One region of the Serratia sp. Res13-Sevr-LER1-36-b genome, then DNA from elsewhere that is predicted to be linked to it. Evidence: riboswitches for the same ligand, from Rfam matches in the RefSeq annotation. Region 1 holds a riboswitch; the other holds the start of a gene.

Region 1 (10,635 bases):
TTAATTCCGCAAACTAACTATTCAGCTTAATCGATCCACTAATAGCAGAGCAATGTCACAAAATTTATTTTTTCACGCACTAAAATAAATGGCGTTAACGGGAATTAACGGCCACAGGTTTTTGAAACTGCGTGATAAATGTTAAGTGTGAGTTTCTTTTTTTCTACCATAATGTATTTGCACCAACGTATCTGAACCGCGGAAGTGACTGCCAGGATGGTGATGAGTCAAGACACGATCCGTGCCTTAAGTTCAACGAGGAGGTAGCGAGTGGCAATAGCTATTATCATCGGCACACACGGGACTGCAGCGGAACAACTGCTGAAAACAGCAGAAATGCTATTGGGTGAGCAAGCCAACGTCGCCTACATAGATTTCGTTCCCGGTGAAAATGCTGAAACGTTAATTGAGAAATACAATGGGAAAATCAGTGAGCTCGATACCAGCGATGGCGTCCTGTTTCTGGTTGATACCTGGGGCGGCAGCCCGTTTAACGCGGCCAGCCGCATCGCAGTAGACAAACCACACTATGAGGTTATCACCGGGGTTAACATTCCCATGCTGGTGGAAACATTCATGGCCCGTGATGACAACCCGAGCTTTGACGAACTGGTCGCTCTGGCGTTGGAAACCGGCCGTGAAGGCGTGAAAGCGCTGAAGAAACCGGTGGAAGAGAGTGTTAAGCCCGTCGCGCCACAAAGTGCCCCTGCCCCAAAAGCCGCTGCGCCCCAAGCGCCTCTCGGCCCCAATGACCATATGAAAATCTGCCTGGCGCGTATCGACGATCGATTGATCCACGGCCAGGTTGCTACCCGCTGGACCAAAGAGACCAACGTCAGCCGCATCATCGTAGTCAGCGATGAAGTGGCCGCCGACCACGTCCGTAAAACCTTGCTGACTCAGGTTGCTCCTCCAGGCGTTACCGCTCACGTTGTTGACGTGGCGAAGGCGATCCGCGTCTGGAACAACCCGAAATATGCGGGTGAGCGCGTGATGCTGCTGTTCACCAACCCAACCGATGTTTGGCGTCTGGTTGAGGAAGGGGTGAATATCACATCGGTGAATATCGGTGGTATGGCGTTCCGCCAGGGTAAAACTCAGGTGAATAACGCAGTGTCCGTCGATGAGAAAGACATCGAGGCGTTTAAGAAGTTAAACGAACGCGGGATTGAACTTGAAGTCCGTAAGGTCTCTTCCGACAGTCAGCTAAAAATGATGGACCTGATTAACAAACTCAATTAACGGCAACGTCGTTAATTTTTTACTCAGAGCTGTTTGGTCATATAGGAGAAGTGCAATGGAGATCACCACTCTTCAGATTGTACTGATATTTATCGTTGCCTGTATCGCCGGGATGGGTTCCGTCCTGGATGAGTTTCAATTCCACCGCCCGTTAGTGGCCTGTACGCTGATTGGCTTCGTTCTCGGTGACATCAAAACCGGTATCATCATCGGCGGTACGCTGGAGATGATCGCACTGGGTTGGATGAACATCGGGGCTGCGGTTGCACCCGATGCGGCGTTAGCGTCGATTATTTCCACCATTCTGGTTATCGCCGGTGGACAAAACATCGGTGCCGGTATTGCCCTGGCGATCCCACTGGCAGCAGCAGGCCAGGTACTGACCATTATCGTGCGTACCATCACCGTGGCCTTCCAGCATGCGGCGGACAAAGCGGCAGAACGGGGTAACCTGAACGGCATTACCGTGATCCACATCGCGGCCCTGTTGGTACAGGCAATGCGTGTCGCGATTCCTGCGGTGATCGTTGCGGTCTCTGTCGGCACAGCGGGAGTCCACGCCCTGCTTAACTCGATTCCGGAAGTGGTCACAGGCGGTCTGAACATCGCCGGTGGCATGATCGTGGTGGTCGGTTACGCGATGGTCATCAACATGATGCGTGCCGGTTATCTGATGCCATTCTTCTACCTGGGCTTTGTTACCGCAGCCTTCACCAACTTTAACCTGGTCGCACTCGGTGTGATCGGCGTGGTGATGGCGGTGCTCTACATCCAGCTCAGCCCTAAATACAACAAGTCTCAGGTGGTTCAGGCCAACCCTGCCGGTGCCAACGACCTCGATAACGAATTGGACTAGGAATAGGTGAAAGAAATGGTTGATACAACGACTCAAAAGAAACTGACACCTGCCGATATTCGAGGCGTATTCGTACGCTCCAACCTGTTCCAGGGTTCATGGAACTTCGAACGTATGCAGGCGCTAGGTTTTTGCTTCTCCATGGTGCCGGTGATCCGTCGCCTGTACCCGGACAACAACGACGAACGCAAGCAGGCAATCAAACGCCATCTTGAGTTCTTCAATACGCAACCGTTCGTCGCAGCGCCAATCCTTGGCGTTACCATGGCGATGGAAGAACAGCGTGCCAACGGCGCACCGATCGACGATGCGGCCATCAACGGCATCAAAGTAGGTCTGATGGGGCCACTGGCCGGCGTAGGTGACCCGATATTCTGGGGTACCGTTCGCCCGGTATTTGCCGCATTGGGTGCGGGTATTGCCATGAGTGGCAGCCTGCTCGGCCCACTATTGTTCTTCGTGATGTTTAACCTGGTGCGCCTGTTGGTTCGTTACTACGGTGTCGCCTACGGCTATCGCAAAGGGGTCGATATCGTTAGCGATATGGGCGGTGGTTTCCTGCAAAAACTGACGGAAGGGGCGTCCATCCTCGGCCTGTTTGTCATGGGGGCCCTGGTTAACAAGTGGACGCACGTCAATATCCCGCTGGTGGTGTCAAAAATTACCGACCAGACCGGGCAAACCCACGTGACCACGGTACAAACCATCCTCGACCAACTGATGCCTGGCTTGGTACCGCTGCTACTGACCTTCGGTTGTATGTGGCTGCTGCGCAGGAAGGTCAACGCGCTGTGGATCATCATCGGCTTCTTCGCCATCGGTATCTTTGGTTATTGGATTGGTCTGTTAGGTCTGTAATAGCAATTGATAGCCGGGGGGCAACCCCCGGTTTTTTTATTTATGGAGTGGTGAGATGTCTCTGACCGATGGCGTAATACTGATTTTTATTCTGCTGATGCTGGCGTATGCGCTGTATGACGAGTTCGGCATGAACCTGCTGAAAGGAAAAACGCTGTTAAAGGTGCAGCTCAAGCGGGGTAACCGTCTGGACTGCCTGATTTTCGTCGGTCTGATCGCTATTCTGATCTATCGCAACCTGGTCGAGCAGGGAGCGCCGATAACCACCTACCTGCTAATTTCCCTGGCCTTGATTGCGATATATATATCCTATATCCGCTGGCCCAAGATGTTGTTTAAAACCACGGGCTTCTTCTATGCAAATGCGTTTATTGACTATCGACGTATCAAAGCCATGAATTTATCCGAAGACGGCATTCTGGTTATCGACTTAGAACAGCGCCGGTTATTAATCCGGGTTACACACCTGGATGACCTGGAGAAAATTTACCATTTTTTCCTTGAAAATAAATGAGTTAAAAACATCCCCACCCCATCCTGATTAATTAACAGTGCTTTTTTCGGGTAATTAATCAGCATGGCTGGTGTTTTTTCTGCTTATTATTTCCACACCATTGATGCAACTATCACCATTATTACTCTCAACAAACCCGTGAATGAAAATAATTCTCAATTTCACCCAATACCCCGGTGAAATTAAACGTTGTCCGCAGCAAAAATATTATGGTATGGTTGCGCCGTCATTGGGGAGTAGCCGGTTTCTGGGGAGTCATAACCAGAAACGCCCGTATCAACATACTCGTTTCGTCAGCGAAACGTGGTGCGGGCAGCCAGGTAGGTTGGCGAGACCATAGGCACGTAACTCCGTCGTATGGTTGGGGGTGGGTTACGTGTATATGGAGCCACCCGGCCGAGACTATTTCAATGAACCTTTCCGCAACTCTTATCCTGGCTTTTGGCATGTCTATGGACGCGTTTGCCGCGTCGATCGGCAAAGGTGCCACTCTGCATCAACCGCGTTTTCGCGAAGCTATCCGTACCGGTCTGATCTTTGGCATCATTGAAGCCATTACCCCGCTGATCGGCTGGGGCATCGGTCTGTTTGCCAGCCAATACATCATGGAATGGGACCACTGGGTTGCCTTTAGCCTGCTGTTTATCCTTGGCGCGCGCATGATCGTTGAAGGGGTGAAAAACAAGCCGGAAGAAGAGAAAGTCAATCGTCATGGCTTCTGGGTGCTGGTTGCTACGGCCATTGCCACCAGTCTGGATGCGATGGCAATCGGCGTAGGTCTGGCATTCCTGCAGGTTAATATCCTGCATACCGCGATGGCGATAGGTATGGCAACCATGATCATGGCTACGCTGGGGATGATGGTTGGCCGGTTTATCGGCCCGCTGCTGGGCAAGCGCGCAGAAATTCTTGGCGGCGTGGTGCTGATCGGAATTGGCTTTAATATCCTGCTGGAGCACTTGGGCTACTTGGCTTAATCTCTGGCGACGAAGCATACTCCCTCACCCTCTCCCCAAGGAGAGGGAACCGATTGACACCACATCATCAGTTGCAAATCAGCGTCCGTAACTGACTACAGCTCCGTACCAACTCCCTCGCCCTGTGGGAGAGGGGTGGAGTGAGGGGCGACTCGGCGGTATAAGCGGATAGCGAAATCCGTCTCACAGGCAAAGGTCGCCATGTCGAGCAAACCTTGTTGCACCTCCGGCGAAGCGCGCCAGGCAAACGGCGTCATCTGCAACAGATTGGCAGCCTGGTCACCCGGCAGCGCCATCGGATAAGCCAATGACTCGGCCAAATCACAGCTGAAGCCCTCAAGCTGCTCATCATGCTCCGCATGCAATTGAACCTCCTGATAAACCTGCTGTTTTAGCTGATAAAGGTGACGCGGCCCCGGTGACACCGTCACAACCACCCCACCCGGCTTGACTACTCGCGCCAATTCCTCGGCTTTACAGGGTGCATAGATACGTAACACAGCATCGAGCGACGCGTCGGCAAACGGTAGACGATGACTGGAAGCCACGCAGAAAGAGACCGTCGGGTAGCGTTTGGCTGCCGAGCGAATCGCCACCTTGGCGACATCCAGGCCATACACCGCTACGGTCCGCTCCTGAGACAAGCGTGCAGCCACGGCGGCCGTGTAATAGCCTTCACCACAGCCAATATCCAGCAGTGCCTGTGGTTCAATAGGCAAGGTGCTGGCTAACAGTTCGGCCACTCGCTGTTGCAACGGCTGGTAGTAGCCGCCGTCAAGAAATGCGCGGCGGGCCTGCATCATCTCGGCACTGTCACCCGGCTGTTTAGAACGCTTGTGTTGCACCGGCATTAAGTTGACGTACCCTTCTTTGGCACGGTCGAATTGATGGTTATTTTCGCAACGCCACTGTTGGTTTGCGAAATCAAGCGGTTGGAAGCACAGGGGGCACTGATAAGACATGGATGAGATCCCAGAGAGAGATGGCGCGGGTAGTCTAAAGAAGGCTGGTGTACGATGCAAGGCGGATGCCCATCTGCCACTAGCCAAGTAATCCAAAAGCTGGCTACACTGGATATCTCCTCTCAGCCACAGGCAAAGACGTTCTATGACCGACTATTCCCCGCTGCTCAGCGGCGTTCCTGGCATCGCTCATGGCTTTGGCAATAAAGGTGCCCTTCTGCCAACGCCGTTACAGCCCTTTCGCAATACGCTGCCTGAGAAAAAACAGGTACACGGTATTCGCATAGTCGATATCCATCAGGCAGGCCAGCAATGCGGTGAAGCCGATGGCTTCTTTACCCGTGAGCCAGGGATCCTGATCAGCGTATTAACCGCAGACTGCCTGCCGGTCATTTTCAGCCGTAAAGACGGTAGCGCCATTGCTGCGGTACATGCGGGCTGGCGCGGCCTGCTGGATGGCATTCTGGAGCAGATGGCCAAACACATCGGCCAGGATGACGATACCGCCAACTGGGTGGCCTCCATCGGCCCCGCTGCGGGCGCTTGCTGCTATCAGGTTAATCAGGAGCTGGTCGAACAGTTTCGGCAGGCACTGCCCTTGCCAGCAGAGCTGATCAGCCCGACCCACCGCCATCTGGATCTGGCCGCCATCGCCGTAAACAAGCTCAAAGCCTTGGGATTCGCCGCGGTCGATCACGCAGGCACTTGCACCATCTGCACGCTCAACAGCGACCCACGGCAGCCCCAGCGCTTTAAATACACCAGCTATCGCCGCAACAGCCATCGCCGTGCACTAGATCCCAGCCATCCGGGGATTAAAGGCCGTAATCAGTATTCCGGCATCATCATTACCGGGTGACATTCACCGACGCCAGAAACGAAAAAACCCGCACTAAGGCGGGTTTTTTGTTCAGCTGACGCTGATTAGATTGCAGTAACGTTTACTGCAGATGGGCCTTTCTGGCCATCTTGGATTTCGAACTCAACGTTCTGGCCTTCAGCCAGGGTTTTGAAGCCGTTACCCTGGATTGCAGAGAAGTGTACGAACACGTCTTTGCTGCCGTCAGCCGGGGTGATGAAACCGAAACCTTTAGACTCGTTGAACCACTTAACTTGACCTTTGATCTTTGCCATCTTGAGTATTTCCTTTGGATTGTTTAAACCGCCCGTAGGCGTTACATAGACAAACTAGAGTCGTTACTGCTTGAGGCACTAAGATAAGGATCGGCAGAGAAGCGGTATTCAACGCTAACGTCTTTACTCAGAACTTCTTTACTGAAAATGCCACACATATACAGAACTGTACCTCGTTTTACCCAAGTGCGTTATCACATACTCTGGAATCGATGGCAAGCCATTTTTAATCACTCATGGACGTGTCGCACATATTTGAAACGGTCAGCCGCAAGAATAGCTTAAATAGGGCAAAAGAGGTTGAAGCCTTGGCTATTTTCTGCTTTGTAAAGAAGCTGCGCTGTACTCCGCGTGGCGCCTCAGTTTTAACAATTCTTTCAACTCGGCAGCAAGCGGTTTTGACCACATATAAGCCGCGGACAGGCCAAAGAACGTAAAAAAATTTGAATATTTATGGAATTTTATATGCAACTATTGAATATCGATGACCGGGGGCCAAACGGCCTACTGATCCGACCTTTGGCTAGCAAAGCCTGTCATAGCAGGACAGTTATGCTTTGGCCCGCCACAACAGAATCGTTCACTCGGGCCAAAACGCTCACGCAGACCAGTGCATAATCATGCAGCGAGCCAAATTTTGCACCAAGAATGTGCAAGTGGACGAAATAGCCCCCCGCCCTACAAGTTTATATCCGTAGCTAAGTTAGTAAGGATAAAAACAAATAATAAAAATACCACCTACCCGCTCAGCGGCTATTTCCGCCGAAGATTAACAAAATCGCCAAGGCTTTTTATTCGCTAATCTTGGCGTAGCTGTTTTATCCATTACCCGCCGCAAACCCCGCAAAGCCGCACCACACACAGCGCCACCCGATGCGGGGTGCGCCGCAACCCCATGATACTCATTAGGAGTTAGGGCTAACCTCCAGATGTTCACCAATCTTCAGCGGATAAAAACTGTGCTGCTCAACCCCGGCCTCGCGTAGTGCCAGGCTGAGTTGTTCAGGCGGTTCATCCAACGACTCATCGGCCAATTCAAACACGCCCCAATGGATAGGGATCACTCTGGGTTCGTTCAATTGCTGATACAGCCTCACCGACTGCTGCGGGTCCATATGCTGCTCTTGCATGAACCATCTTGGGGCGTAAGCACCAATGGGCAGCGCCGCGATATCGAACGGCCCAAGGCGGGTGCCGATATCGACCAACCGCTCGCTGTAACCGCTGTCACCAGAGAAATAAAAACGCAGCGCCGGGTGATGGATCACCCAGCCACACCATAGAGAACGGTTGCGATCCCACGGTGTACGCATGCTCCAGTGGCGTGCTGGCGTGGCGTAGACCGTCATTTCGTCCAGCGTCAGGCTCTCCCACCAATCCAGTTCGACCACCCGTTTGGCCGGGTAATGGCTGAACCAGCGTTTGAGGCCCAACGGTACAACGAAGGTGGCATTGCGAAAGCGTTTGGTCAGTTCCCTGATGGTTTGGCGATCCAGATGGTCGTAGTGATTATGGGAAATCAGCACCACATCTACCGCGGGCAACTGCTTTACCGTTAGCGGAGGTGGTGTCTTGCGATGCGGGCCGTAGAAGCTCACAGGTGATGCCCTTGGCGACAGTACCGGATCGATCAGCACATGGCGGCCCCCCAGGCGCAACAGCAGAGAAGCATGGCCCAACCACCATACACGGTCCTGATCGCCGCTCAGATCGGCGGCTTGCCACCAGTTGGAGATGAACTGTTCGTAGCCTGCTTGAGGAGGTTTGGGCAGGCCGAGCTTCTTGCGTTCATCTTGCCAGCGCTTCAGATCCCCGGCCTGGTGTAGCGACGGCTCCGGGTTGCAGAATCCCTGTGGCGTATGATGCGCTTTGCTGGCGTCGTAATATTTGTTGGTTATTTTCAACCCATTCTCTCCCTGTAGTACCATAGTGTTTCCGCAACCGTTACAAGGTTGCCTACCCAATAGCTTATAATATCGCAATGACAAACAACTGACCTTTTTGTGGATATTGTTGTCATAGCCAGGGTAAGAAGGCCAAGGTCGCCAAGAACCTGTTAAGCCTTTCTTAAGAACCTTGTGATTTACTTACTAGGACATTCTGAAAAGGAGGAGTTATGAGCAGGACTGCATCAGGCAAGTCACGCGTTCGTATGGGCCGCTATCGCCGAGCGCTGACTACGCAAGGGCAATACTGGAAAATGTATCTGGCAATGAAGCTGCGCCGGCTACGCGTACCGTCACCGCTGCTGTTACTGGCAAGCACCCTGGCAGGCTTTTTTATGCTGGGCCTGCTGATGCTTAGCGTGGTGGTGATTGATGTTATCAGCACCCTGTTCCTGCTGTGCAGAAAGCTGCTGCGGCTGGGGCGCCACCATCAGGGCAATGCCGTCGCCCGTTAACCGTTTGGAGGCGCTGCGGCGCCTCCTACGTGAAAACTACCTCTTGTTACCACCCGCCTTTTTACGCCGGGTCAGCAAAAATCCAACCCACAACAACAGTACCCAAACCGGCATCAACAGTACGGAGATGCGGATCCCTGGGCTGAAGTACATGATCACCAGGATCAACGACAGGAACACCAGGCACAGATAGTTGCCAAACGGATACCATAGCGACCTAAAGCTGGTGATCACCCCTTGGCGATCCTTGGCCGCGCGGAATTTCAGGTGCGCCAGGCAAATCATCACCCAGTTAATCACTAACGTTGAGACCACCAGCGCCATCAGCAAGCCAAACGCCTCGCCGGGCATGACGTAGTTAATCAATACGCCTACCGAGGTGGCCAGCGCCGATAACGCGATAGACAGCACCGGTACGCCACGCTTGTTGACCTTGGTCAGCGCCTTTGGCGCATTGCCTTGTGTCGCCAGGCCAAACAGCATCCGGCTATTGCAATACACGCCGCTGTTGTAGACCGACAGCGCCGCCGTCAGTACCACCACGTTGAGCATGGTCGCCACCAGGTTGCTGTTGAGCGCATGGAAGATCATCACAAACGGACTGCCCCCTTCCACAACCTTGCCCCACGGGTAAAGTGACAACAGCACCGTCAACGAGCCGATATAGAAGATCAGGATGCGATACACCACCTGATTGGTGGCTTTAGGAATGCTACGGCGCGGATCGGCTGCTTCTGCTGCGGTGATACCCACCATTTCCAGCCCACCGAACGAGAACATGATCACCGCCATCGCCATCACCAGGCCGCTGATGCCGTGTGGCATAAAGCCGCCCTGATCCCACAGGTTGCTAATGCTGGCTTCCGGGCCACCGTTGCCGCTGGCCAACAGATAGGCACCAAATACGATCATCCCTAGGATCGCCGCCACCTTGATGATGGCAAACCAGAACTCGGTTTCCCCATACAGGCGTACGTTCACCAGATTGACCAGGTTAATCACGACGAAGAAAACTGCCGCCGATGCCCAGGTTGGGATTTCCGGCCACCAGTATTGAATATAAATCCCTACGGCGGTCAGTTCCGCCATACCGACCAGGATAAACATCGCCCAGTAGTTCCAACCGGATAAGAAACCGGCAAAGTCTCCCCAATATTTATAGGCAAAATGGCTAAAGGAACCGGCCACCGGCTCTTCCACCACCATCTCCCCCAGTTGGCGCATGATCAAAAAGGCAATAAAACCGCCAATGGCATAGCCCAGCAGCACGGAAGGCCCGGCCATCTGAATGGTTTGTGCAATACCCAGGAATAGGCCGGTACCGATGGCACCTCCCAAGGCAATAAGTTGTATATGTCTATTTTTTAAACCGCGTTTTAGCGGGGTATCCTGAAGCTGACCGCCCATCTTATCCTCGTCCGGCTGAGTATCCAGGCAGCATTGCGCAAGATATCGCCAACCAATAAATAAACCTGCGGGCGTTTTAACACTTAACCTTTCAGGCATCAAGGATTAGCGCCCGGTAATCATTCACCGGGCCAGGAGGTTACAAGAGGTTTGCTACGCCAGCTAGCTTGGCATACCGCACAGTTTGCTGAGGTTACGTGCGCCGATCATCAGCGTCGCCACATAGGATTGACGGCGGGTGATGACCTCCACCGCCACGCGATCGTTTTGATACTTTATCAGGT
Region 2 (10,635 bases), on a different contig from region 1:
GCAAGGCGCGCAATACGGCCTGGTCATAGCCGACCAAGGCCTGTTTGCTGCGGGCTTCACTGGCGGCGATCCGGGCGCGCGTGCGGCCAATATCCAGCAGCGACCAGCGAATCACCGGCAAGATAAAGCCTGAAAGCGCCTCGGCACCGTTCAACGCATCAAGATTCCCTGCCACAAAGCCGAGCGATCCCTGCACCTGGATCTCGGGATAGAGCGCAGCCGTCTCGACGCCAATCTGGGCAGTAGCCGCAGCAAGGTCCCGTTCCGCCGCCACGATGTCGGCACGCCGCGAGAGGAGCGATACGGGATCGCCCACGGCGATGGTTCGCACAGCCAACGAATCATCCAACGGCACAATTGCTGGCGGCCTGAACGACTGAGGTACTGTGCCGAGGAGGATGGCCAATGCGTTGGTGCTTGCCGCCCGACGGCGTTCCAACTCAGGCATGGCCACCTCAACATTACGTAACAGCGCCTCGGCACGCAGTCGGTCAAACTCGCTGGCTGAACCGGCGTTGGCCTGCTGTTCAACCAGCTTCAGGCTTTCACGCTGGCTTTGGCTGATGTCGGTTACAACGGCAATTTCGGCCTCGAGACCGCGCAATTCGAACCAGGTAGCGGCCACCGTAGCAATGACGCTCACCTGCACTTCACGCAGTAACGCCTCGCGGGAGCCAGCTTGCGCCTGCGCAGCCTCCACCGAACGCCGCACGCGCCCAAACAGATCGAGTTCCCAAGCGGCATCGATGGCTCCGCGATAGCTTTCGCGTTGCCGCGGCTGGTCGGGTGAAATTTCCACTTCACCCCAACGGCGGTTCTCATAGCTAAGCGCGGGGCCGCCGCTGGGCAGGAAGCTCTGGCGATCTTCCCGCAGCATGGCCTTGGCCTCTTCCAGCCGCATGGCCGCGATGCCAATATCATGGTTCGCTGCCAATGCCTGCTGGATCAAGGCCGTTAGCGCCGGATCGTCGAAAGTACGCCACCACTCAACCTCGACGGCCCCAGAGCCGAGCCCGGCAGTTGGCTCACCAAAGTTGGTTGGCAGCGGCGACGAGGGTGGTGCATAGTCAGGACCCACCGCCGAGCATCCGGCCAGCAAGAACAGCGCACTCAGAGGAAGCAGCACAGTTTGATAGCGATCTCTCATGGCTGGCTCCCCTTGATGCGTTGTTTTGATGCTGAGCGATAATGCTCGACTCGGGCGGCAAGGCCACGCATCACCACATAAAAGACCGGAGTCAGGAACAAGCCAAACAGCGTCACGCCGATCATGCCCGCAAACACCGCAATGCCCATGGAGTGGCGCATTTCCGCCCCTGCGCCACTGGCCAACACCAGCGGAACCACGCCAGCAATAAAGGCCAGCGAGGTCATCAGGATCGGCCGTAACCGCAGTCGACAAGCCTCGATAACCGCCTCAAGTGCGCTCGAGCCTTTGGCTTCGAGGCTGCGTGCAAACTCAACGATAAGAATGGCGTTCTTGGCAGCCAGCCCCACCAACACGATCAGCCCAATCTGAACGAACACGTTGTTGTCTCCCTCCACCAACCAGATACCCACGATCGCACTCAGCAGACACATCGGTACGATCAGCAATACCGCCAGGGGCAGCAGCCAGCTGTTGTACTGCGCGGCGAGGATCAGATAAGCGAGCAGCACACAGAGTGGGAAGATAAACAGCGCCGAGTCTCCGGCCAGCTTTTGTTGATAGGTGAGATCGGTCCACTCGAAGCTCATGCCTTCAGGTAGCACCTCCTGCGCCAGTTGCTCCATCAGCGCCACCGCCTGTCCGGAACTGACGCCCGGCATAGCACCGCCGGAGATATCCGCCGAGGGGTAACCGTTATAATGCATCACACGATCCGGGCCGGAACTTGGCGTAACGGTGACAAACGCTGACAGCGGCAGCATTTCCCCGGCCGCATTGCGCACTTGCAGCCGACCAATGGCTTCAGCTTGCATGCGGTGATCTGCATCGGCCTGAGCCGTGACTTTGTAGGTGCGGCCGAAGCGGTTGAAGTCGTTGACATACAGCGAGCCGAGATACACCTGGAGTGCCTCAAAAACGTCCGCCAGACGAACGCCTTGGCTCATCGCCTGGGTGCGGTCGATACTGACGTCGAGCTGCGGTGCATTGACGTCAAGGCTGGTGAGCAGCCCGGCCACCTGCCCCGTTCCGCTGGCTTTCTGCATCAGGAGCTGAGTTTGCTGAACCAGCGCATCCAGCCCGGCACCACCGCGATCTTCAACCTGCATTTTGAAACCACCGGTTGCACCCAGTCCTGGCACCGGTGGTGGCGGAAATACGCCAAGGAAACCGTCGGGGATGCTGGCGAATTTGGCCTGTAAACGCCCGGCGATTGCCATCGCGCTGAGGTCGTCCGTGGTGCGATCTTTGAATGGGTCAAGCATCACGAACATCACGGCGGCATTTGGCACGTTAACAAAACCGTTGATTGAAAGCCCCGGGAATGCCACAACGCTTTCAACACCGGGTTCCGCCAGTGCGATCTTCGACATCTGCTTAACGACGGCCTCGGTGCGATCCAGTGATGCGGAGTTGGGAAGCTGGGCAATGCCAACCAGATAATACTTATCCTGCATGGGGACAAAGCCCGGCGGTACGGCCTTGAAGCCGAAGAAGGTCAGCGCAAGCAGCCCAGCGTAAACCACCAGAGCCAGGCCGCTGACCCGCACAACCTTGCGGACCGTGTTGCCATAGGCGTCCGGTGCGCGTTGGAAAGGCTTGGCCAACCGCTCAAACCTCCGTTCGACACGACCACGCAGGCTGCGAGGATCATGAGTGATCCCCACCTTACGTGGCCGCAACAGGAGACCGGCAAGCGCCGGGCTGAGCGTGAGCGAATTCACCGCCGACAGAATGGTCGAGATGGCAATAGTGAGCGCAAACTGTTGATAAAACTCGCCTTGTAAACCGCTGAGGAAGGCGGTAGGGATAAACACCGCGGCGAGTACCGAGGTGATGGCGATAATTGGCCCGGTGACCTCGTCCATCGCCTTCCTGGCGGCTTGCGGGGGATCTTCACCATTTTCGATATGCCGCTCGACGTTTTCCACCACCACGATCGCATCGTCGACTACGATACCAATCGATAGCACCAAACCAAACAGCGACAAGGTGTTGAGCGAGAACCCCATCAGATGCATTACGGCGAAGGTACCGATAAGTGATACCGGCACGGCCATCAGCGGGATCAGCGAAGCCCGCCAGTTGCGCAGGAACAGCACCACCACGATCACCACCAGGAAGATGGCCTCCAACAGCGTGGTAGCTACCGATTCCAGTGAAGCCCGAACAAACACCGTCGGATCATAGGCGATGCGTGAACTGAGCCCGGCCGGAAAGTTGCCTTCAAGCCGCTGCATGGTGGCCCGCACTGCCTGCGAAACGTCCAGCGCGTTGGCTCCCGGGCTTTGAATGATTTGCAGCGCCACGGCAGGCTCACCGTCAAGCAGGCTGCGCAAAGCGTAGGCATCTGCACCCATCTCGATGCGGGCGACATCCCGTAGGCGTGTCACCTGGCCATCAATACCGGTGCGAATGATGATATCGCCGAACTGTTCTTCATCGGTCAACCGCCCGAGGGTGTTCACCGTCACCTGGAAGGCGGCGGTAGAGTTAGGAGCTTGGCCGACCGAACCCGCCGCCACCTGTACGTTCTGCTCACGTACCGCGGCTATCACGTCGCCAGCCGTCAGCCCCCGTGCTGCGATCAGGTTTGGATCGAGCCACAGCCGCATGCTGTATTCACCCGCTCCCCAAACCAGCACGTCGCTGATCCCCGGAATACGGGACAGCTCGTCGCGCACCTGCAGATAGGCGAAATTGGAGATATACAACGGATCGTAACGCTTATCTGGCGATAGCAGGTGCACCACCATCAGAATGTCTGGCGAGGTTTTCTGTGTAACCACCCCCTGGCGTTGTACTTCTTCAGGCAAACGCGGTAACGCACGGGCGACCCGGTTTTGGACCTGAACCTGCGCCATATCGGCATTGGTTCCCTGGGCGAAAGTTACGGTCAGGATCATCCGGCCATCGGTGGCCGACTGCGACGACATGTACAACATGCCCTCTACCCCGGTAATTGCCTGTTCGAGCGGCGCGGCCACCGTTTCAGCGATCACCTTGGGGTTGGCGCCCGGATAAGAGGCGGTTACCTGCACGGTTGGCGGCGTCACGGCCGGATACTCACTGAGCGGTAATTGGAAGAAGGCAACGGTGCCAGCCAACACCATCAGCACCGAGAGCACGATGGCAAAGATCGGCCGATCGATGAAGAAACGTGGAAAGCTCATTGCGCGCCTCCTGAGGTTTGCGGCAGCGCAATAGGCGTACCGTCAATCGTCGCGGACTGTGGCGTAATCTGCATCCCTGGTCGAACCAATCCCTTGACGACGATGCGCTCGCCCGCTTGCAGACCTTGTTCGATCACCCGCATTCCATCGGCTATCGAGCCAAGTTCGACCGGCCGGTATTCTGTTGTATCGTCTTTGCCAACGACCAGCACATAGCGGCTGCCCTGGTCGGTGCCAATCGACAGGTCAGAAACCAGCACCTTGGGCTGCGGTGCGCCGGTCTCCAATTTGACTTTGGCGAACAGACCGGGGGTTAATTGCCCATCAGGATTGTCCACCACCGCACGTACCCGCACCGTTCCCGTACTGCGATCGGCAGAGTTGGCGAGGAAATCGACACGGCCGGGCCGCGAGTAGGTCTTGTCGGCGATCAGCGCCACCATGACTTTGGTTACCTTGACCGCCTCTGAGGTTTTATTGGTTCTGTCAGCGGCTAGCGAACGTAAATAAGTGCGTTCGTCGACATCAAAATAGACATGCAGCGGATTGATCGAGACGATGGTCGTCAACGGAGTCACACCGCTGGCAACATAGTTACCTTCAGTGACCAGGGTTTGGCCGACACGTCCGCTGATGGGGGCGGTGACGCGGGTGAAACTCAAATCCAGTTGCGCAGCATCCAGCGCGGCTTTGGCGGCATCCACCTTGGCTTTGCCTGCGTTCACTGCCGCGGTGGCGGTATCAAGAAATGCTCGCGCGACGACCTTTTGCGCGAACAGTTTCTCGGCTCGTGTATATTCCGCCTTGGCGAGTAGCGATGCCGCTTCAGCCTCGCGTAGGCGTGCTTTGGCAACGTTCACTGCGGCTACGAACTCCCGAGGATCAATGAGAAACAGCGGGTCTCCTTGATTAACCAAGCGCCCCTCGGGGACGGTGACCTCCTGGAGATAGCCCGAGACCCGTGGGCGAAGTTCAACCCGCTTGACCGCGGTAAGCGATCCGGTGAATTCCACAAAAGGCGTTATCGGGCGCACGACGACTTCGGCCACCGGAACGCCAGGCGGTTTGGCAGCTGCGCCGGAAGGCACCGCCTCCTTGCATCCGGAGATAATGAACGCGGCGCTTATCGCCGCAGTGAGCAGGGTTATAGCTTTGACTTGCATCGGTATACCTTTCGCGACAATTGTCGACAGTAGGTTTGGCAGGCTGCCTTTATCCGGCTTGTCACGTTTGGAAGGTCAAGTATTTTTTACGGCAGGCAATGAGCGACCAAGTTGGAGCACAGTCACGCTGACTGCAGCGGCTCCAATGGCCGCTGCAGTCGTATTTGAGGAGGGTTAATTATTCTATTGTTTTAGCCGCTAAATGAGATTGAGGCGATAATATAAGCGAAATAAAAAGCCCCATTAATAAATAACATCCACACTTTCAGCTTTTTGTTTCTGGCATTGATCCACAGCCAAAATGCCGATGAAAGCGTAATAAACACCCCGATCAACACTTCATGCCGGGGTTGCCATGGCGTCAACAATATACCGATGGCGGGTAATATCGTGCCTTGAAAAACCATTGCGCCGGTAATATTGCCTAATGCCAGAGTATCCTTTCCTTTGCGTATCCACAGAATGCTGTTCACCTTCTCTGGCAATTCGGTAGCTATAGGAATGATAATCAATGACAGCAACAACACCGAAATGCCAAGCTTTTCCGATACTGCGGCAACACCGTCTATAAAACCTAAAGCCCCTGCTACCAATACGCCCAAACCCATTAAGGTTTGCAGGATGATGGTAAATAGCGTGGTGGGCAATCCCACTCGGGATAAGAACATGACGTTATCTGCCGCTGTTCCATTGCCTTCAGCCACTAATTTTTTCGAAGCGTGTAAGGTTTTTACAATATAGGTGACATAAAGCAAGACCAACAACACGCTGACGCCCATTCTGGCTATTTTCATCTCCACAGGAATGAACAAGGCAATTGCGGCTAACACAAAAGCCAGCAGGAAGAAATGCGTATCCCGTATAAACCCCGTGGGCTCTGGGGTGATTGACCCGTTAATGCCCCGCCGTCTAACCACGGCCAGCGCCATCAAAAAGACCGACAGCGTAGACAACATCAGCGGCACGCCCAATATTGCCCCCACGCCAATCTCTTCATTAACATTAGCGGCCGACGTGCCGGCAACCAGGGCCAAAATGGGCACCATGGTTTCAGGTAAGGCGGTGCCAATGGCGGCAAAAAGCGAACCGGTTACCCCTTCAGAGATCTTCAACCTTTCGCCAAGGTGTTCCAGAGCATTGGTGAAAATTTCAGAGGCAATCAATATGATGATTAAAGATATCGCGAGCTGGAAAAATGACAGCGTCATCCTTTAGCCCTCAATTCGCCAGGCTTTTGGGCGGTTTTTTTGCTGAGGTTATGTGAAATTAAAGCAGAAAAAAGGGTCATTATGGAAATACCGACTGGACGTAGCAAACCATGGTGTAATATTCCTCGTCCAATCCAAAAGAAATATTACCCCTATGGTCTCGCCAATCTGATCGACGGATGTGCCACAGCAAGTTGCTGAGTATGTTGACACATCCTCCTTCATGATGAAGGAAGGCTACTCCCCAAATGAGTGGGGCAAGCTTAGTCGAACTGTCATGGCGCTGTCAAAGTCAATTACTCTGCCGGTCTTTCACCAGGCGCAGCGTTTGATAAATCGTCATCAACCGCTGGACTAATTGCGTGTGGTTATTGGAGCGAATACGCTCGGGTAACTCGTTTAACCATGCATACAGCTGCACCAGGCCATAGCCATTTAGCGCTTCGGCTAACATTTCCACCCGCTCAATCCCGCGCCCTCCTTGATGCCGGATCCCCTGCTGTAACCACTGAGCCAGCAACGTTTCGGTGTCTGCCAACGCTTGCTGCATGCCTGAGCGCTGTTGCAGATCGGCCTGGCGCTCCATCGGGAAAGGCTCAGCCTCATCGGCACACAGCGAGAATATCTGGGTGTCACTGGCGACGGCCAACGGCTCGATAATCAGTTTGCCTGACGCGATCTTCACCCTGCCTGAAATCAACCGTGGCGGAGTTGCTAGCGTGAGCATTGCCCTGGCCAATACCTCGATAGCCTGAGGGGCGGCACTATCGTAATTTAGTGACACTGTCACCAAATTATCATCACCCGCCTCTCCGCTTAAGAGTTCAAGCTGCAAGCACTGTAAGGCCGGGTCCCAGCACCAGTCGAGCACCTCGCTAACCGGTAAGATATGCAGTTGCTCGATCGGCTGTCTGGGGCGTACAAAATCCGGCAATGCCTGCTGGAGATGACGCTTCAGCGCTGCCGCATCAGGCTGCCTGAGCGGTTCCCCCAGCAGCTCCCACGCACGGGCAGAGAGCGGCAATACGCTGGTATATTGCTTACCGCTGGCAATGTCCAACGCTCCGTTTGCCCGGCGCTTGGCGGCATTGGTGATCACCTGGCAGGCCGCCAGTTTTTTTACCGGGTGGCCGGCAATCCTGCGGCTGCCTATCGGCGTCGCCACGCCTTGTGGATCGCTCTTTCTAGGCCACTGGCGTTCGATCACCATCAGCGCTTGGGAGTCCGGGTCGGTGTAGATCAGATCCACCCCTTCCTGCTGCTCGTCGGCCCAATAACGCGCGCCGAGTGAAACCAGTTTCAGATGTTCCAGCTGGATCTCACCTTTGACGCCCAGGCCAAGAATTTCAGCCGCCGGAAGGCGTGGTAAGGTCTGCTGCTGCGCCTGTTGGTCCATGCACCTGGCCGCGACCAACCGGGCGGAAAGCCCGCTGATGCGCTGCAAGAATTCGACCGGATGATAGCGGCTTGAACGATTATGTTGATCGGCCATCCCTTGCTGAATATCCGCCAGGCTTTCGCTAATCCAGCGCCACTGAAGCTGCTGGGCATGGCGACTCACTTCTGCCATCAGGGGGTTGATGGCCGTCTCAGGCTGGCTGCTGCCGTCTGACCACAGCTTGAGCAGCAATTTATCCAACGACGTTTGTAATAAGACGGCTTCTGATTGGTCGAATAAGGCGTTTACCTGCGCCTGTTCGCCGTCAGGCAAACTGATTTGCAGCGTTAACTGCTCAAAGTCTGGCTGGCTGAGTTCGGCCTGCTCAAAACCCCAGACCGCCATCACAATATGTTCGCAAATCGCCTCCTGAATACAGTCACAGCGTGCATGAGCCAGGCTGCTGCGGGAGAAAAATCGCACGTCACACATCGGTAAACGCGCTGACGGAGTGGCTTGCGCCCCGCTGCCTTTGCTCAATTGCACCACTACGCTGCTCTGGATCAGCTTTTTAGCCCGGCTAATAACCGAGAGCGGGACATCGCCAAGCTGTTCACTAAATCTGGCCGGGGACCAAGCCGGTGCAGGTTCTTGCGGCTGAGCATCGTCAGCTTCTGGGGGCACCCCAGTGGCATGTAACGCCTGATAGGCCAGGACCAGCGTGACCCGATGGCGGCACATGCTGCTGGCCGGGCAGCTACAGGCCGCATCCCGCAAGGTTTTGCCTGGCGGAAAAGTGACTTGGTTACCGTCGCTGAACTTGGCATCAATACAGCCATCGTTACGCTCTGTCAGTTCAGGCAGTTTTCCTTCGGCGACCTCTTTCTGTGCGCGCTTAACGAAACCCGCGTTACTTAACGCCATCAGGGCTTCCGGCGTGAGTTCGAGTAAATCTGAACGTTGAGTCATCCTAGTACCTTTTCAGCCAGCCAGGCCGCCAGTTCGCCGGGCGTCATGGCGCCAATTTGTGCGCCGACCGCGACCAGCCGGTTAGCCATGTCACGATCGTATTGTGGGTTGGCCTGGTGATCTAACGCTGCCAGCCCCAACACTTTGGCTCCGGCCTGAATGCAGGTACGCACCCGCCGAACCAGTTCGCTTTCGCTGCCGCCCTCGAAGAAATCACTCAGCACTACCACGATCGTGCGCTGGGGATTGGTGATGCAGGACTGGGCATAGCCCACCGCCTTGGCGATATCGGTGCCGCCACCTAGCTGTACCTTCATCAGCAGTTCAACCGGATCGCTGACGTCTGCGGTCAAATCCACCACCGCGGTATCAAAGGCGACCAGCCGGGTTTGCATGCCTGGTAAATTCCACAGGCAGGCCGCCATCACTGCGGCATGGATCACCGAATCCACCATCGAGCCACTCTGGTCTACCAGCAGGATGATGTCCCAACGTTCGCTATGGCGTTTAACCCGGCTCATAAACGCCGGGTTTTCGATAAACAGCTTGCCGTGCTGTGGGCTCCAGCGGTGCAGGTTATTGCCAACGGTGCGTTTAAAATCAAAGTTGCGCGCCACCTTGACCTGCGAGGGGCGGCGGCGGTCACGGCTGCCGCAAAATGACTGGCGCACGTCACGTGCCAGGCGTTCCATGATCCGCCGAACCACTTCCGCCACCAATCGGCGTGCGGCGGCCAATACCTGCGGGTTCATCAAGTGTTTGGTGTGTAACACCGCTTTCAGTAACGCTTCCGAGGGTTCAATACGTTCCAGCACGTCAAGATTGGTGACCACATCGTCAATGCCGTAGCGCTCAACCGCGTCCACTTCCAGCCGTTCAATCACCTCTTTCGGGAACAGCTGATGAATTTCATTAATCCACTCAGGCGTGGTCAGGTTGGATTTACCCAGGCTGGCTCCGCGCTCACCGCGAGCCAAACGCTCCGGATCCCGCCCATACAGCCATTCAAGTGCGCTATCGACGGAGCGATAGTGAGCGTCTAATTCACCCAACGAGGCCTCGGCGGCTTCGCCTAACAGCAAGCGCCAGCGCTGTAATTCTGGAGTTAATTGATTTGCCATTACGCCAGCCCCCATTGGCCAAGGATTTCCAGTGCCCGCTTTTCGGCCTGTTGCATAGCCGCAATCTCCTGCGGCGTTGCGGCAGTAATTTCGCGATTTAACGACGATACCGGTAGATGACTCGCCTGATGGAGATCCAGTATCTGGCGGGCAAACTCACCGCGCTCCCTGGGTGGCAGCCAGGCAAATGCACCGCGCATCGCCGGCAAGGCCAGCAGGAAGTCTTCGTCATCCAGTGCGGTAACCAACTGGTTCAGGCCGTCAACAAAGGTTAAATCCTGGGTCAACTGGTGGCGCGCCAACGCAATCAATCCGCTGAGCGCATCGCCCATTTTATTGGCTGCCAGGGTGGCCAGCAGCGCTAACGGCTGTGCGATCGGCGAAGCGGTATCAGGCTGGGTGTCATTCAGGCTGAGTAATGCGCCCAATGCCGCACCACGGCTAAGCGGATCGGCATCGGTAGACGCGGCTTTTCT

The links. Region 1 has a riboswitch for manganese ahead of mntP (manganese efflux pump MntP). Riboswitches for the same ligand answer to the same signal wherever they lie in the genome.
Region 2: another riboswitch for manganese. It lies ahead of IMQ33_RS05365 (sodium:calcium antiporter); the one in region 1 lies ahead of mntP (manganese efflux pump MntP).

What each region holds. Positions count from the first base shown of each region.
Region 1 covers NZ_JADACK010000017.1:2,540-13,174, reverse strand. Annotated here, with positions in the region: gene manX (PTS mannose transporter subunit IIAB) at 271-1,242, shown strand; gene IMQ33_RS10030 (PTS mannose/fructose/sorbose transporter subunit IIC) at 1,298-2,098, shown strand; gene IMQ33_RS10025 (PTS mannose transporter subunit IID) at 2,114-2,956, shown strand; gene IMQ33_RS10020 (DUF986 family protein) at 3,012-3,470, shown strand; yybP-ykoY riboswitch at 3,690-3,868, shown strand; gene mntP (manganese efflux pump MntP) at 3,881-4,447, shown strand; gene rlmA (23S rRNA (guanine(745)-N(1))-methyltransferase) at 4,543-5,409, opposite strand; gene IMQ33_RS10005 (polyphenol oxidase family protein) at 5,555-6,268, shown strand; gene cspE (transcription antiterminator/RNA stability regulator CspE) at 6,334-6,543, opposite strand; gene IMQ33_RS09995 (DUF2627 domain-containing protein) at 6,585-6,701, opposite strand; gene IMQ33_RS09990 (MBL fold metallo-hydrolase) at 7,449-8,447, opposite strand; gene IMQ33_RS09985 (hypothetical protein) at 8,660-8,944, shown strand; gene IMQ33_RS09980 (amino acid permease) at 8,981-10,351, opposite strand; gene IMQ33_RS09975 (DUF4060 family protein) at 10,514-10,635, opposite strand, start outside.
Region 2 covers NZ_JADACK010000005.1:925,810-936,444, forward strand. Annotated here, with positions in the region: gene IMQ33_RS05350 (efflux transporter outer membrane subunit) at 1-1,147, opposite strand, end outside; gene IMQ33_RS05355 (efflux RND transporter permease subunit) at 1,144-4,320, opposite strand; gene IMQ33_RS05360 (efflux RND transporter periplasmic adaptor subunit) at 4,317-5,483, opposite strand; gene IMQ33_RS05365 (sodium:calcium antiporter) at 5,675-6,691, opposite strand; yybP-ykoY riboswitch at 6,854-6,950, opposite strand; gene IMQ33_RS05370 (SWIM zinc finger family protein) at 6,984-9,038, opposite strand; gene IMQ33_RS05375 (VWA domain-containing protein) at 9,035-10,159, opposite strand; gene IMQ33_RS05380 (DUF5682 family protein) at 10,159-10,635, opposite strand, start outside.